2 regions of the Cohnella sp. GCM10027633 genome follow, and region 2 is predicted to be linked to the other one. Evidence: riboswitches for the same ligand, from Rfam matches in the RefSeq annotation. Region 2 holds a riboswitch; the other holds the start of a gene.
What was found. A riboswitch is a leader RNA that binds a small molecule or an ion and turns the genes downstream of it on or off. The one in region 2 is predicted to bind cyclic di-AMP.

Region 1 (7,625 bases), on a different contig from region 2:
ACGACGGCGACGGCAGAGCTGTGGAAGCTCGGCCAGCTGCACCCGGGCGATACCGTTCGTTTCCGGCTGCTGACGCTGCAGGAAGCGGAGGCGCTGCGCGCCGCGCAGGAGCACAACCTGTGGGCGATCGGAGAAGGCGAGCGGGAGGCGTTCGAGCCGGTCGTGCTGCCGCCTTCGGCGGTCTCGGACTTCCGTACCGATTACCCGATCCTTCATCGCGACGCGTCGCCGGGCCGCCGGTTCCCGCTGACGATTCGTTGCTGCGGCGATCAATACCTGCTCGTCGAATACGGGGAGCTGGAGCTCGATCTGGCGCTTCGCTTCCAAGCGAACGCGCTCATGCAGGCGATCAAGGACAGCGGGGCGATTCCGGTCGTCGATCTGACGCCGGGCATCCGCTCCTTGCAGGTGCACATCGATCCTTCGAAGACGACGGCGATGGAAGCGTGCGCCCGCATCGTGGAGATCGATCGTTCGCTTCCGCCGCTCGACTCGATCCGCGTGCCGTCGCGCATCGTCCGGCTGCCGCTGTCGTGGGACGATCCGGCGACACGCGTCGCCATCGACCGCTACCAGCAGAACGTCCGCCCCGACGCGCCGTGGTGCCCGAGCAACATCGAGTTCATCCGCCGCGTGAACGGACTGGACAGCATCGACGACGTGCAGCGCATCGTGTTCGACGCGAACTACCTCGTGCTCGGTCTCGGCGACGTCTACCTCGGCGCGCCGGTCGCGACGCCGACCGATCCGCGCCACCGGCTCGTGACGACGAAGTATAACCCGGCGCGCACGTGGACGCCGGAGAACGCCGTCGGCATCGGCGGAGCGTACATGTGCGTCTACGGCATGGAAGGCCCGGGCGGCTATCAATTCGTCGGCCGCACGGTGCAGATGTGGAACAAGCTGCGCCCGACGGCGAGCTTCAAGCCGGGCCAGCCTTGGCTGCTTCGCTTCTTCGATCAAATTCAATTTTACCCGGTTAGCGCCGAGGAGCTGCTCGTCTTGCGGGAAGACTTCCTGCGCGGCCGGTTCGAAGCGGACATTACGGAGACGGAGTTCGACTTCGGCGAATATTTGAAGTTCCTCGACGACATCAAGGAAAGCGCGGACGCCTTCAAGACCAAGCAGCAGGCGGCGTTCCAAGCCGAGCGCGAGAGCTGGAAGCGTCTCGGGCTCGCCGAGTACGTGTCCGAGCAAGAGGCGCCGAAGCCTACCGAAGAGAACGAGTTACCCGCGGGGGCGGTGCCCGTGCGGACGCCGATGCCGGGCAGCGTGTGGAAGGTGCTCGTTTCGCCGGGCCAAGCGGTCAAGAAAGGCGATACGCTCATCATCCAAGAGAGCATGAAGATGGAATTCGCGCAGCAGGCACCCGCGGACGGCATCGTCGGGTCGCTGTTCGTGACGCCGGGCGATCCGGTCCATTCGGGACAGCTTATCGCAAGCATAATGAAATAGAGGATGGAGGCGCATACCGATGGAGAAGACAATCGTTCCGGAGTCGCTGACGATAAGCGAACTCCGGGAGCTCTATCGAAGCGGCAAAGTAACGCCGGCGCAGGTCGTCATGGAGATCATCCGGCGGGCGAAGCGGGACGAAGGAATGAATATCTGGATTACGCCGCCGGAATGGCAGCGGATAGAACCGTACCTGCTTCGGTTGAACGGACTCGATCCGGAGCATGCGCCGCTCTGGGGCATTCCGTTCGCGATCAAGGACAATATCGATTGGTCGGCGGCGCCGACGACGGCAGCGTGCCCGGCGTACGCGTACGAGCCTTCCGAGGATGCGGCGGTCGTCGAGCGGCTCGTCGCCGCGGGGGCGATCCCGATCGGCAAGGCGAACCTCGACCAGTTCGCTACCGGGCTCGTCGGCGCGCGCAGTCCTTACGGCGAGACGCACAACTCGCTCAAGCCGGAGCTGATCAGCGGCGGCTCGAGCGGCGGCTCGGCGGTCGCGGTCGCCCGCGGCCAAGCGGCGTTCTCGCTCGGCACCGACACCGCCGGTTCCGGGCGCGTGCCGGCGCACCTGAACCGGCTCGTCGGCCTGAAGCCGAGCCTAGGCGCTTGGCCGGTCCACGGCGTCGTGCCGGCATGCGAGAGCCTGGACTGCGTGACCGTATTCGCTTGGAGCGCGGAAGAAGCGTACGAGGTTGACCGCATCGCCCGCGGGCCGCACGATGGCGATCCATGGTCGCGGCGGCTGCCGGCTCCGGCTGCCGCGCTCCCGACCCGCGTCTGCGTGCCGATCGCCGGAACGGTCGCGTTCTACGGCCCTTACGCCGAGGCATACGAGCGGGCATGGGACGCAACTCTCGCGTCGCTCGCCGGCTTGGGCATTCCCGTCGAGGAAGTCGATATCTCGCAATACGGCGAAGCGGCATCGGTATTGTACGAAGGCCCCTGGGTCGCGGAGCGTTGGGCGGGACTCGGCGCGTTCGTCGAGGCGCATCCGGGCGCCGTGCTGCCGGTGACCGAGCGTATTCTCCGTTCCGGCGCGGACGAGCGGCATACTGCGGCATCGTTGTTCCAAGCGATGCACAAGCTGCAGGAATATAAGCTCGAGGCGCGCAAGCGGCTGAAGGACGCGGTGCTCGTCCTGCCGACGGCGGGCGGCACGTGGACACGGGAGCAGGTGCGGCAAGATCCCGTCGCGACGAACCGCGACATGGGCCGATATACGAACCATTGCAATCTGCTCGACATGTGCGCGATCGCTCTGCCTGCCGTCGATGCGGCCGACGATCTGCCGTTCGGCATTACGCTGTTCGCGGCGGCGGAGCGCGAGGACCTCGTCCGCGGCGCCGCGCTCGCCATCCAGAACAATTAAAGGAGAGGTGCTTATGTCCCAGGAGACGACGTTAGTGGCCGTATGCGGCTTGCATATGCGAGGCTATCCGCTCGAGAAGCAATTGCTGGAGAGGGGGGGCTCGTTCGTCCGCGAGACGACGACCGCTCCGAAGTATCTCATGCTGAAGCTGCCGACGACGCCGGCGAAGCCGGGCTTGATCAAGCTGCCGCAGGGCGGCGGGGCGATCGCGCTTGAGGTGTGGGAGCTGCCGATGGCGGCGTTCGGCTCGTTCGTCGCCTTGATTCCCGGTCCGCTCGGCATCGGCAAGGTGGAGCTCGCAGACGGCACGGAGGTGCCCGGGTTCATCTGCGAAGGCTATGCCGCCGACCTGCCCGGCATCGAGGACATTACGGGCTTGGGCGGCTGGAAAAAGTTAACCGAGAATTAAGCCGCAACGCCCATAATCATACAGGCACCCGGAAACTCCGGGTGCCTTTTTAGCCCAAGTTGGCGCTTTTTAGATGCATAATAGACGATCGTCACCGCGTTCGCAGGTATTTTTATCAAGTAGATGCTTGCAAGTCGCTCATACGAAGCATGATCGCGCATGGCGCAAGTTCGAGATGCCCGGCAATGAGTAGCCGCAATGAATGCGCATTCATGCCGGATTCGCCGCCCATATACCCGATTTGGTCCGAAAATCGCGTTTTACAACCGCAAGCGACAGGACTATGATCATAACGTTCCATCAACCGAATAGAACGCGATACGCTGAGTTTCCGGGCAACCGGAGAGCGGGGGAACCAAGTGCAAGTTGCGACGGGCCGGAAGGCTTGCCGCGCGGGGTGAATCGAGGGAGGCCGACCGGCCGAGCTCGTAGGGCGACTCTATACGCCCGAATCCGACAGCTAACCTCGTAAGCGTCTTAGAGGAGAGCAATCTTCGGCCATTCAAAGGCCGCGGGGTACCCCTCCGCGGTCTTTTTTGTTGCGGTCTTTTACGGGTATCCTAACTTCATTCTGCAGACTTGGCGGTGCAAGGCATGTATTCCATCAAAAGATTGTTAATCGGGCGTCCTCTGAAATCGAACGAACTCGGAGAGCAGAAGCTGATCAAGACGAAGGCGCTGGCGATTCTGTCGTCGGACGCGTTGTCGTCGGTCGCCTACGGGCCGGAGCAAATTCTGATCGTCCTGTTCGCCATCGGAGCGGCGGCGATGTGGTACTCCGTGCCGATCGCGATCGGCGTGCTGATCCTGCTGCTGGCGCTGATTCTCTCCTACCGGCAAGTGATCTTCGCGTATCCTCACGGCGGCGGCGCGTACGTCGTCTCGAAGGAGAACCTCGGCATGTTCGCGGGGCTCGTCTCGGGCGGCTCTCTGCTCGTCGATTACGTGCTGACCGTGGCGGTCAGCGTCTCGGCGGGCACGGACGCGATCACGTCGGCCTTCCCGAGTCTGCACGGCTATTCGGTCGTCATCGCGGTTGTATTCGTCGTGTTCATTACGATCTTGAATTTGCGCGGGGTGACGGAGTCCGCTTCGATTCTCGCTTATCCTGTCTATTTGTTCGTACTGGCGCTGTTCATACTGATCGGCGCGGGCATCTATAAGATCACGACCGGCGACGTGTCGGCGGATCTGTATACGTCCGTCGGCACGCCGGTCGCGGGCGTCACCTTGTTCCTGCTCTTGAAGGCGTTCGCCTCGGGCAGCTCGGCGCTGACGGGGGTCGAGGCGATCTCGAACGCGATTCCGAACTTCAAGTCGCCGGAGCCGAACAACGCGGCGAAGACGCTGATCGCGATGGGCGCGCTGCTGGCGATTCTGTTCTCCGGCATCGTCGTGCTGGCCTACTACTACGGCGTATCGCCGAGAGCCGAAGTGACCGTCGTGTCGCAAATCGCGGAGTCGACGTTCGGCCGCCACTTCATGTACTTCTTCATTCAAGGCACGACGGCGCTCATCCTCATCCTCGCGGCGAACACCGGCTACTCCGCGTTCCCGCTGCTCGCGGTCAACCTGGCGAAGGATAAGTTCATTCCGCGCATGTTCACCGTCCGCGGCGACCGGCTCGGCTACTCGAACGGCATCATCAGCCTCGGCGTGCTGTCGATCGTGCTGATCGTCGCCTTCGAGGCTCACACGGAGCGGCTCATTCCCCTGTACGCAGTTGGCGTATTCATTCCGTTCACCCTCGCGCAGCTCGGCATGATGCGCAAGTGGCTCCGCGAGAAGCCGCCGGGCTGGGCGGCGAAGCTCGCGGTCAATACTGTCGGCGCGATCATCTGCTTCACCGTCACGATGATGTTCTTCGTCACGAAATTCGGGCAGGTGTGGCCGGCGCTCGTGTTCATGCCGCTTATCATCTTTATTTTCTACCGGATCAAGAAGCACTATGAGGCCGTTGGCGACCAACTGCGCCTGACGACTTGCGAACCGAACGTTCCGATCGAGGGCAACGTGATCATCCTGCCGGTATCGGGCATCACGCACGTCGTCGAGCATTCGGTGAACTACGCGCAGTCGCTCAAGCCCGACCAGATTATCGCCGTCTACATTCCGTTCGAGCGGGAGGACGAGGCGCTGTTCGAGGAGAAGTGGAGCAAGTGGCGGCCCGAGATCCGTCTCGTGACGCTGCATTCCCATTACCGGAGCATCATCCAGCCGCTGAGCAAGTTCATCGACACGGTGCAGCGCAAGGCGGGCGAATCGAACTATCAGGTGACGGTCGTCATTCCGCAGTTCATTCCGAAGAAAGGCTGGCACAACATTCTGCACAACCAGACCAGCTTCATGCTTCGCGCGTATTTGCTGTATCGCAAGGACGTTATCGTGACCACGGTTCCTTACCATCTGAAGAAGTAACGTGTTATCATACAACGCATAGGACGTAACGAAGGAAGGGATATCGGAGCATGAGCGAACTGTTGGATACGTTATTGAAGCAAGAAAAGGAACTGCAATTCGAATCGTTCGCGAATGACGAAGCGTTGGCGCTAGGCAGCTTGATCGTCGGGCTGGCGAAGGAGCTCGGCAAGGGCATCGCGGTCCACATCGAGAACGATGCGCATCCGCTGTACACGCACTACATGGCGGGGACGAACGAGGGCAACATCTATTGGATCAACGCGAAGAAGAACGTCGTGAACCGTTTCGGCCACAGCTCGCTCTATATCGGAGAGAAGTACAAGGCCGAGGGGACGACGTTCAAGGAAGCTTCGGGGTTGTCGTCGGAGGAGTACCAAGCCGAGGGCGGGTGCTTCCCGATTCTCGTGAAGGGTCGAGGAAAAGTCGGCACCGTGACCGTCACCGGGTTGACCGGCGAGGAGGACCACTGGTACGCGGTCGAGGGGATTAGACGGTTGTTGGCGCGATAAAATAGGGAGCTGTCCGTTGTCCGCGGTCGTCGCGGGGGCGGGCGGCTCTTGTTCATATGGCTGGTGGTTGCGGCTGTTTACGGCTGGAACCCCGGCGCGGCGGCATTATTTTCAGGCAAGGTGTAAAATGTACATCTAATTTCGGCGCTTGACGCCGAATGGCGTAGTTAGTTGCATTTTGTACACTTAGATTGGGCAAATCGGACGAACGTTAGCGAAATTCGTGAAACTAGCTGCATGAAATGCAACTAATGGTCTGGAGCGTGCATCGACAGGCGATTGTAGCTGTACATTATGCAACTACGAGATGTGGAAATCGCTTGCGCACGCTGGTCAGCATTCGGACTAATTGGTAAAATCTCCTTCTCAGCACTCATCCGAACGAATCGAAGGAGCGATTGCCAAGCATGTTTCCAGACGTAACGAAGCATCCGGATCATCTGAGCGGACAGAGCAGGCCCTGGTGCGACCAATTGGCGGCCAAGACGGGTCGGTACGAGTATCCGTGGCGATCTATCGTGGATGGCATCTCTGCCGAGAGCGTGCTCACGGCGATGTTGACGGCGGCGATCGACGGAGGACGTATCCTCGACGTCGGTTGCGGACACGGCGATTATACGAAGCGGTGGGCGGAGCAGGCGGACGAAGTCGTCGGGTTCGACATGACGAAGGGGTTCATTGCGACAGCGAACTTGGAGCGGCCCTCGAACGTCCAATTCGTCGTAGGGGATACGCATAACGGACTGCCGTTCGCCGACGATACGTTCGATCTGGCTTATACGAAGAAGGGGCCGGGGAGCTGGTACGCGGAAGGCAATCGCGTCGTCCGTCCCGGCGGCAGGCTGATCATGCTTCATCCGGGAGACGGCAATGGAGAAGCAGGCGAGCTAGGCGAGGCGTTCCCGGGACTTTTCAGTCCGGCCGCGGCGGGGACGCCGGTGTTGGATCGCATCGAAGAGCGCTTGGGGACTAGCGGGTTGTCGGGAGTCTCGATTACGAGGCTGAAGGAGATCGTCTGGATTCCGACGCCGGAGGATATCATGGCACTCGTAACGTTCGGGCAGAGCGACGCTTATGCGTCATATGTGAAGGAAACGTGTTACGAGGGGATCGTCTCGCAATTCGAGAAGCACGCCAGCGGGCAAGGGATAAGAACGACTGGGTTTTACTATATGGTTCAAGCGACGGCTCAATTCTAATTTGAGAGGGATAGAGATGAAAGTATGGAAGATAACACCGAAAGAAAAGAGGATAACGCTAAAATCTAGTCAGAATACAAATGATTTTGAATTAATTGTAAACAATTTTATGGGTAACCGGATGAAGAGTTGGTGGAACTCGATAACGTTAGAGTCTTATAAAAAAGGTAACAATACCGATTACTTTTATTTGGCTTCAGGTATTCCAGTGTTCTCTTCGAGAGTAGTAGAAGTTCTTACTCCTCTGATAGGTCATTGTG
Region 2 (7,625 bases):
GCTTACGTACGGCAAGACGGTCGGCGAGGATATCGTCGGACAGCTGACGAACCGCGCGTTCGAGCTGGGCATCAACTTCTTCGACACGGCGAACGTCTACGAACGCGGAGCGGCGGAGATTCTGCTCGGCAAGGCGCTGCAACAGCACGCGCGCGAATCGTACGTCGTGGCGACGAAGGCGTTCTGGCCGATGGGCGAAGGGCCTAATGATCGCGGCCTCTCCCGCAAGCACGTGTTCGAGCAAGTGCACGCGAGCTTGAAGCGGCTGCAGCTGGACTACGTCGATATTTTCTACTGTCACCGTTACGATCCGAACACGCCCGTGGAAGAGACGCTTCGCACGATCGAAGATCTCGTCCGCCAAGGCAAAATCCTGTACGTCGGCGTCAGCGAATGGACGGCGGCGCAAATCCAGGAAGGGCTCGGCGTCGCCGACAAGTACTTGCTGGACCGCATCGTCGTGCATCAGCCGCAGTACAGCATGTTCAACCGGGGCATCGAGCAGGAGACGATTCCGGTGAGCGAGAAGAACGGCATCTCGCAGGTCGTGTTCTCGCCGCTCGCCCAAGGGGTGCTGACCGGCAAATATCGCCTCGGCCAGCAAATTCCGCAAGATAGCCGCGCGAACGATCCGAAGTCGAACATGTGGATCAACAACTTCCTGACGGAAACGCACCTGACGAAGGTCGAGCAACTGATCGCGCTGTCGCAGGAGCTCGGACTGACGCTGACGCAGCTCGCGCTCGCTTGGGTGCTTCGCCAAGGCAACGTCGCCAGCGCGCTCGTCGGCGCGACGAAGGTCGAGCAGCTCGAGCAGAACGCGAGCGCGTCCGGCGTAACGTTGTCCGCTGACGTCGTCGCGAAGATCGAAGAGATTCTGGCGTAAGCAATCGAGGCGCTATTGAACAAGCCGCTTCCGGGTTCGTCCGGGGCGGCTTCTTCGCGTCGGTCGGAGATCCGACCCGCCTCTAGTCGAGGGAAGACACCGTCGCAAGCCGCTTACCGCGATCCGCGATCCGGTGATACACTACAGTGGAATTCCATTCCAAGTGACTGAGAGTGATTGCAAATGGCGAAGCGGGTTGCGGTTATGCCGAGATGGACGTTCGTCTTGTTGGCGATATTGGCCGTCGGAATCGGAGCGTACGCCTTCGCGTTGTACGGCGATTACGACGGCATCAGGGACCAAGGGTTCGTCACGGAAAAGGACGATACGTTGCCGGCGCTCTGGTACAAGGTGCTATGGACGCACGCCGCGTCGTCCGGCGTCGCGCTGACGATCGGTTGGCTGCAATTCGTAAGACGGCTGCGCCTCCGCAAGCCGAACGTGCACCGCGCGATCGGTTACCTGTACGCCGTCACGTTGGCGATCGGCGCCGTAACCGGCTTGTACATGGCCTATTACGCCGATGGAGGCGTAAGCGGCAAGCTCGGCTTCGCGACGCTATCGGCCTTGTGGTTATATACGCTGTATCGCAGTCTCAAGAGCATAATCGTCGATAGAGACGCGCAAGCCCACGGCCGGTGGATGACGCGCAACTACGCGCTGACTTGCGCGGCGATCATGCTGCGTCTGTATACGGGCATCGCCGCCGCGGCATTCAGACTCGAAGACACGAACGTCACGTTCGTCGTCATCGGCTGGCTCTGCTGGGTGCCGAACTTGCTGTTCGCGCAGTGGCTCATCGGGAGACGCGGATACCGGGTGGAGACGAATACTCTCCAATTGTGATCGCAGCTTACGGACCGTGCCTCTCCTGAATGTAGTCGGCGCATTTTACCGCAGGTACTGCGGGGCTTCTTATCCGTATCGTTCGGAAGAGGATGGCGTAGCGGTGGCAGGCGGAAACGCGGGGAATGGACAAGGGATCGATCATCTGCGGATGGTCGGTCTTTTTTATCGGCTACGACAACTTTTTCGACAAAGGACCTAAAATTACCAATTAATTCCGAGATTCTCCTGCTTTAATATGATATATTTTCCAGTGTAATGTCCAATATCAGGAGAAAATGTCGAAAGGAAGTTGAGTTAGCGATGAGTAAGAAGTTCATGGGTAAACAGCTACTTGCGATTATCATGGCCGTAACGTTGGCGCTCGCGGGCAGTCTTAGCGCGTTAGCCGGAACGGTCAAGGATGTCCAGGGCCATTGGGCAGAAAACGCGATTCAAGCTTGGCTCGATCAAGGATTCATTAACGGGTACAAAGATGGAACGTTCCGTCCGGAAGGAAAAGTATCCCGCGCCGAGTTGGTCAAGATGATCAACGCTTCGTTCGGGTTCGCAGGACAAGCTGCGGTAACGTATAGCGATGTGAAAGCAACCGATTGGTTCTATCAGGATTTGGCTGCGGCACTCGCCCAGGGCTATATCTTAAGCATTGCGGAAGGAACATTCTCGGCAACTCAACCGGTGTCTCGTCTTGAAGCCGCGAAGGCGCTGACCAAGCTGCTCGAGCTGGCTCCTGCAGTGTCCGCGAGTACGCTCCAAGACACAGCGAACTTGTCGGACGCCGAGAAGAACGCCGTCGGTGCGGTCGTTGACGCGAAGTTGATGGTCGGAAACGGCAAGGGCAGCTTCCGTCCGAACGACACGCTTACCCGCGCGGAAGCGGTCGTCTTGTTGACGCGCGCGCTGGACTATCGGGTGCAGAAGGTCGCGGTCTATAACAAGCCGGGCGTGTATGGACCTGAAAGCGGCGTAGAGAAAGTCGGCAAAGATGTGTTGATCTCGTCCCCGGGCGTAACGTTGCGGAACATGGACATTCAAGGCAACCTGACGATCGCCGAATCGGTAGGCGACGGCGACGTCTTCTTGAAGCAAGTGTCGGTGGCCGGCACGACTTCTGTCAACGGCGGCGGCGCGAACAGCGTTCACTTCGAGAACTCCGTCGTCGTGAAGATCGTCGTCAACAAGAAGGACGGCATGATTCGAATCGTCGTCGAAGGGACGACAGAAGTCCGCGACGTGATACTGGAATCCGGAGCGAAGCTGGAGTCCGCCGAAGGCACGACGGGCAAAGGGTTCCAGAACGTCACGCTGGCGGAGACGCTTCCAGCGGATTCGAAAGTAACGCTTAGCGGCAAGTTCGAGACGGTCGACGTTCTCGCGGCGAAGATCAATATCGAAATTCCGAAGGGCGAAGTCGGTAGTCTAAACGTAGATAAAGGCGCAGGCGACGTTAACGTTAACCTTAGCAAAGATGCTTCGATCGTCGATCTGATTCTCGCGGCGGTCACGAAGGTCGTAGGTCAAGGCCTCATTCAGAATGCCGATATTCAGGCGAACGGATCCTCGATCGAGCAGACGCCGAAGAACGTCGAAGTCGGAAGCGGCGTTCAAGCGGAGGTTGGCGGGAAGCCGGCTACGAATACGGGGGGCAACACTACGCCGGTAGTTCCTAACCCGCCGACAACGGTCAACAAGGATGCCTTGGCTTCTAAAATTGCATCACTTCAAGCTCTTCATGACAGTATGGTTGAAGGCATCGCAGTCGGACACGTTCCTTTCGGAACTAAGGCGAGCTTAGCATCGGTCATTCAAGAGGCACGGACTGTTGCCGACGATAGCGCAGCAACGCAGGCGGCGGTCAATGGCGCGCTTGCGACTCTTAATACCCAAGAAATCTATTATAGGAACGCAGCGATACGCACTCCTGTACTCGAAAGTTTCAAAGTCGCCTATGTACAAGCGAGATTGGTATACAACTCTACTTCGGAAGGCACAGCTCCAGGGTTGGCTGCATCGGGTAGCAAAGAGCTCTTGGAAGCGGCGATACGAGCTGCGGCCAGCGTACTTAATCATGCGGGCGCTACGCCGGAACAAATTCAGTCGGGCTATACCGCGCTGACTTCGGCAGTTCAAACATTCAAGAATGCGCTAAATTCGAACGATCTTTCGGAACTAAAGCGTTTAGTGGCACTTGCGGAACAGAAAAAATCCGTTGCTGTCGAAGGTAACGCGATTGGCGAGTATCGGGCAGGTGCAAAAGCGATTCTAGAGTTGGATTTATCCGGACCGCGTTATATAAGCAGCGGGGCGGGGAAAATAACGACCTATGACTTGGCAGTGAACATCTACGCTATGTATAAAGCGCTTTCGAAGTTCGAGGCGGATAAAAAAGCGGCTAATCCTGCGCTTATTGCAATGCAGGAAAAAACAGCGCATCCATCAATGGGGAAATCCATGCTCCAATTCAGCGCGGATCAGTCCGGTACCGTCTATGTCGTTCCGACCTCGCAATATCCGAATTCGAAAGCGGATCTTATTTCTTATCTAGATGACGGACTATCCGTTACGAAGACTGTATATGCGGGTGAAACAGTGAACTTAGACGTGATCTCGTTAACCCCGGGAGCCTATAAGATGTATCATGTGAACGGCGAAGATAACCTGTCGAAGCCATTCACGGATATCCTCATTTTCCCGTATACCGTTACGAATGTCGGCGTAACCTCTGCTATCGAAGACAATAGGGTCGTTAACAGCGTGACATGGACGGATAGCGCTACAGGAGATGGGGTTAGCTATAGAGTATTCAGAGGTCTGACGTCCGAAGTTTCAAGTATGACCGAGATTGTATATCTCATAGCTCCAGGTACAATGGAGTTCGTTGATCGGGATATCGACCTGCTACCGGGAACGACGTATTACTATTTAATAATGACGACCACGACTTCCGGGAATGGAGTAACACCTGGCGCAACGCCGGTTACGACGCCATCGATACCGGCAGGAATGTAACAAGAGAGGGGCAGGATGCATTTCATCCTGCCCCTCTCTTGTTATAATAGGTTGAATCGGAAATTTTCAAATTAATTATCTTCCCTGTGAATTTATGAAGTTAGGAGCTAACCCCCATGCCAATGACCCACGGTCTTGAACCGGGATCGAGCGAGACGTGTTACGCCGTCATCTTCTCCAGCCAGCGTACGGAAGGCGACAACGGCTACGGAGAGATGGCCGATCGGATGGAGGAGCTGGCGAGGGCGCAGCCCGGATTTCTAGGGGTGGAGAGCGTGCGGAACGCCGAAGGGTTCGGCATTACGATCTCCTATTGGGAGAGTCTCGAGGCCATTCGCGATTGGAAGAAGAACGAGGAGCATCTCGTGGCGCAAAGCCGAGGCCGGCAAGACTGGTACGCGAGCTACGAGCTGAAGATCTGCAAGGTCGAGCGGGCGTACGCGTTCCCGCGGTGACCACCGCGCTCGTGAGTATGTGCGCATGGAAAATTTGACACCTTTTGCTAACCTGACATATAGTAGAAGGAGCTTAGTTCCCGGTCCACGCCGGGAAGCGGGGGAACCAATCTTCAGGGGCGTATCGGTCCGGTCGTACGGATCGTAGGGAACCATCTATCCCGAGCCCGTCAGCTAACCTCGTCGGCTTCAGATGGGTCAGGAATTCGGTGCGCAGATGAGACAATCTGCCGTCAGTGACCCTTCGCGGGTCTTTTTTTGCTTTTTATCCGAAGACCCGGAGCACGGTAACCGTCTGGTTTCCGTACGCTCAAGGGTCTTTTTATTATGGCGAAGGAAGGGGGTAGGGCAGGTCCGGTACCATTCCGCCGACGTTCGAGCGACTATAAACTTGAGGAGGATTTACGAATGGCACAACCCAAGTATATAACCGACATCGACCGCATCGTCCACATACCGGAGACGGAGCGTCAACGACTGAAGAGAATCGTGGAGAAATTCGTGTTTCGCGTGAACGACTTTTACCTGGGCTTGATCGATTGGAACGATCCCCGCGACCCGCTGCGCAAGCTGGTCATCCCGAACGAAGGGGAACTGAAGGAATACGGCCGGTGGGATGCCTCGGACGAGGACACGAATTACGTCGTGCCCGGCTGCCAGCATAAGTACAAATCGACGGCGCTGCTCATCGTGTCGGAGGTGTGCGGGGCTTATTGCAGGTACTGCTTCCGCAAAAGGTTGTTCCGCAACGACGTGAAGGAAGCGGTGACGGACGTGGAGCCGGGATTGAAGTACATCGCCGAGCATCCCGAGATCAGCAACGTGCTCCTCACGGGCGGCGACAGCTTGATTCTAGGTACGCCGAAGCTTCGCTCCATTCTGGAGAGGCTTCGCGCGATCGACCATGTCAAGATTATCCGGCTCGGCTCGAAAATCCCGGTGTTCAACCCGATGCGAATTTACGAGGACGAGCAACTGCTCGAGACGATCAGGGAGTTCTCCGACGCGAACAAGCGCATCTACGTCATGGCCCATATTAATCATCCGAAGGAAATTACTCCGGAAGCGGTGCGCGGCTTCGCGGCGCTGCACGACGCGGGGGCGATCGTCGTCAACCAGACGCCGATCCTGCGCGGGATCAACGACGATCCGAAGGTGCTCGGCGAGTTGCTAGACCGGCTGTCTTGGGCCGGCGTAACGCCGTATTACTTCTTCGTCAACCGTCCGGTCGCGGGCAACCGGGACTTCGTGCTTCCGCTCGCCCGAGTGTATGAGCTGGTCGAGCAAGCGAAGGCGAGGACGTCCGGGCTGGGCAAGCGCGTCCGCCTGTCGATGAGCCACACTTCCGGTAAAATAGAGATCCTGTCCATCGAGGACGGCAAAGCGTACTTGAAATACCACCAGTCGCGGGAAGGCGACTACGGGCGCTTCATGGTGCTCGATTGCCCGCCGGACGCCGCGTGGTTCGACGACTTGCCCGGCAACGAGAACTACTGGCGCAAGCCCAGCAAGATGACGGAGGCGGTCGCTTCCGTCAACCAGATGTCCGATTATCCGCGGGGAGCGGTTAGCCGGGGGTAACCGAATCACCCGTCCGGGCTAGCGCTCGGGCGGGTGATTTTTCGCGATTGCGGAAGGCGGTTCGAAGAAGTACGATGGAAGCACAAGTCGAATGATTCGGAGAGGAGATGCTTGATGCTCACGATCGTCCTGCTTATCCCCGCAACGATTCTGTATATCGTTCTGATCGCCACCTACAAGCCGCAAGGCCGATACCGCGAAGGGAAGCTGCTGTCTATCGAGTTGCCTTCGGAGGCAATGGAAGACGCGGAATTGCTGCGAATTCAGCAACGGTATAACAGGCAGCTCGCCAGAATCAGCCTCTGGTCGATCGTCGCCTTCGTGCCGGTGGCGCTCATGTGGCAATGGTTCGCCGCGCAAACGGTCTATTTCTTCCTCTGGCTAACGGTCTTCCTGTTCGTTACGGTCGGTCCTTTCCGCCGCGCGTTCCGCGATACGATCAAGCTGAAGCGGGACCGCGGATGGGGCGATACGGTCGAGGATGAGTATTGGGCGAACGGCTTCACGTACCATAACCCGCAAGACAAGCGCATATCCGTGCCGAAGCGGGTCGGCATCGGCATGACGGTCAATACGGGCACGCTGGCGGGGAGGACGATCATGCAAGCCGTGATCGCCCTCGTGGCCGGCGTGCTGCTATTCGCTTCGTTCCTCATTATCCGGGCGGAGTTCGTCTCGCCGACGTTGACCGTCACGCCGGAGGAGCGGATCGAGATCGATTACCCGATGCACGGCTACGACTTCGCGCTGGCCGACGTTCGAGGGATGACGCTCGTCGACGGCGTGCCGTCAGGGGGGAAGATCAACGGCGAGAATTCGACCAAGTACAAACGCGGCACGTTCCGGTT

Region 1: linked by a shared signal. The riboswitch ahead of ACFQZG_RS17120 (APC family permease) and the one ahead of ACFQZG_RS23965 (KamA family radical SAM protein) in region 2 are both predicted to bind cyclic di-AMP.

The regions. Positions count from the first base shown of each region.
Region 1 covers NZ_JBHTGV010000007.1:87,327-94,951, forward strand. The annotation lists gene uca (urea carboxylase) at 1-1,455, shown strand, start outside; gene ACFQZG_RS17110 (allophanate hydrolase) at 1,475-2,827, shown strand; gene ACFQZG_RS17115 (allophanate hydrolase-related protein) at 2,841-3,236, shown strand; cyclic di-AMP (ydaO/yuaA leader) riboswitch at 3,548-3,726, shown strand; gene ACFQZG_RS17120 (APC family permease) at 3,831-5,654, shown strand; gene ACFQZG_RS17125 (heme-degrading domain-containing protein) at 5,705-6,166, shown strand; gene ACFQZG_RS17130 (class I SAM-dependent methyltransferase) at 6,574-7,365, shown strand; gene ACFQZG_RS17135 (hypothetical protein) at 7,382-7,625, shown strand, end outside.
Region 2 covers NZ_JBHTGV010000015.1:91,365-98,989, reverse strand. The annotation lists gene ACFQZG_RS23985 (aldo/keto reductase family protein) at 1-886, shown strand, start outside; gene ACFQZG_RS23980 (DUF2306 domain-containing protein) at 1,070-1,732, shown strand; gene ACFQZG_RS23975 (S-layer homology domain-containing protein) at 1,991-4,741, shown strand; gene ACFQZG_RS23970 (antibiotic biosynthesis monooxygenase family protein) at 4,864-5,196, shown strand; cyclic di-AMP (ydaO/yuaA leader) riboswitch at 5,257-5,400, shown strand; gene ACFQZG_RS23965 (KamA family radical SAM protein) at 5,605-6,777, shown strand; gene ACFQZG_RS23960 (DUF5808 domain-containing protein) at 6,892-7,625, shown strand, end outside.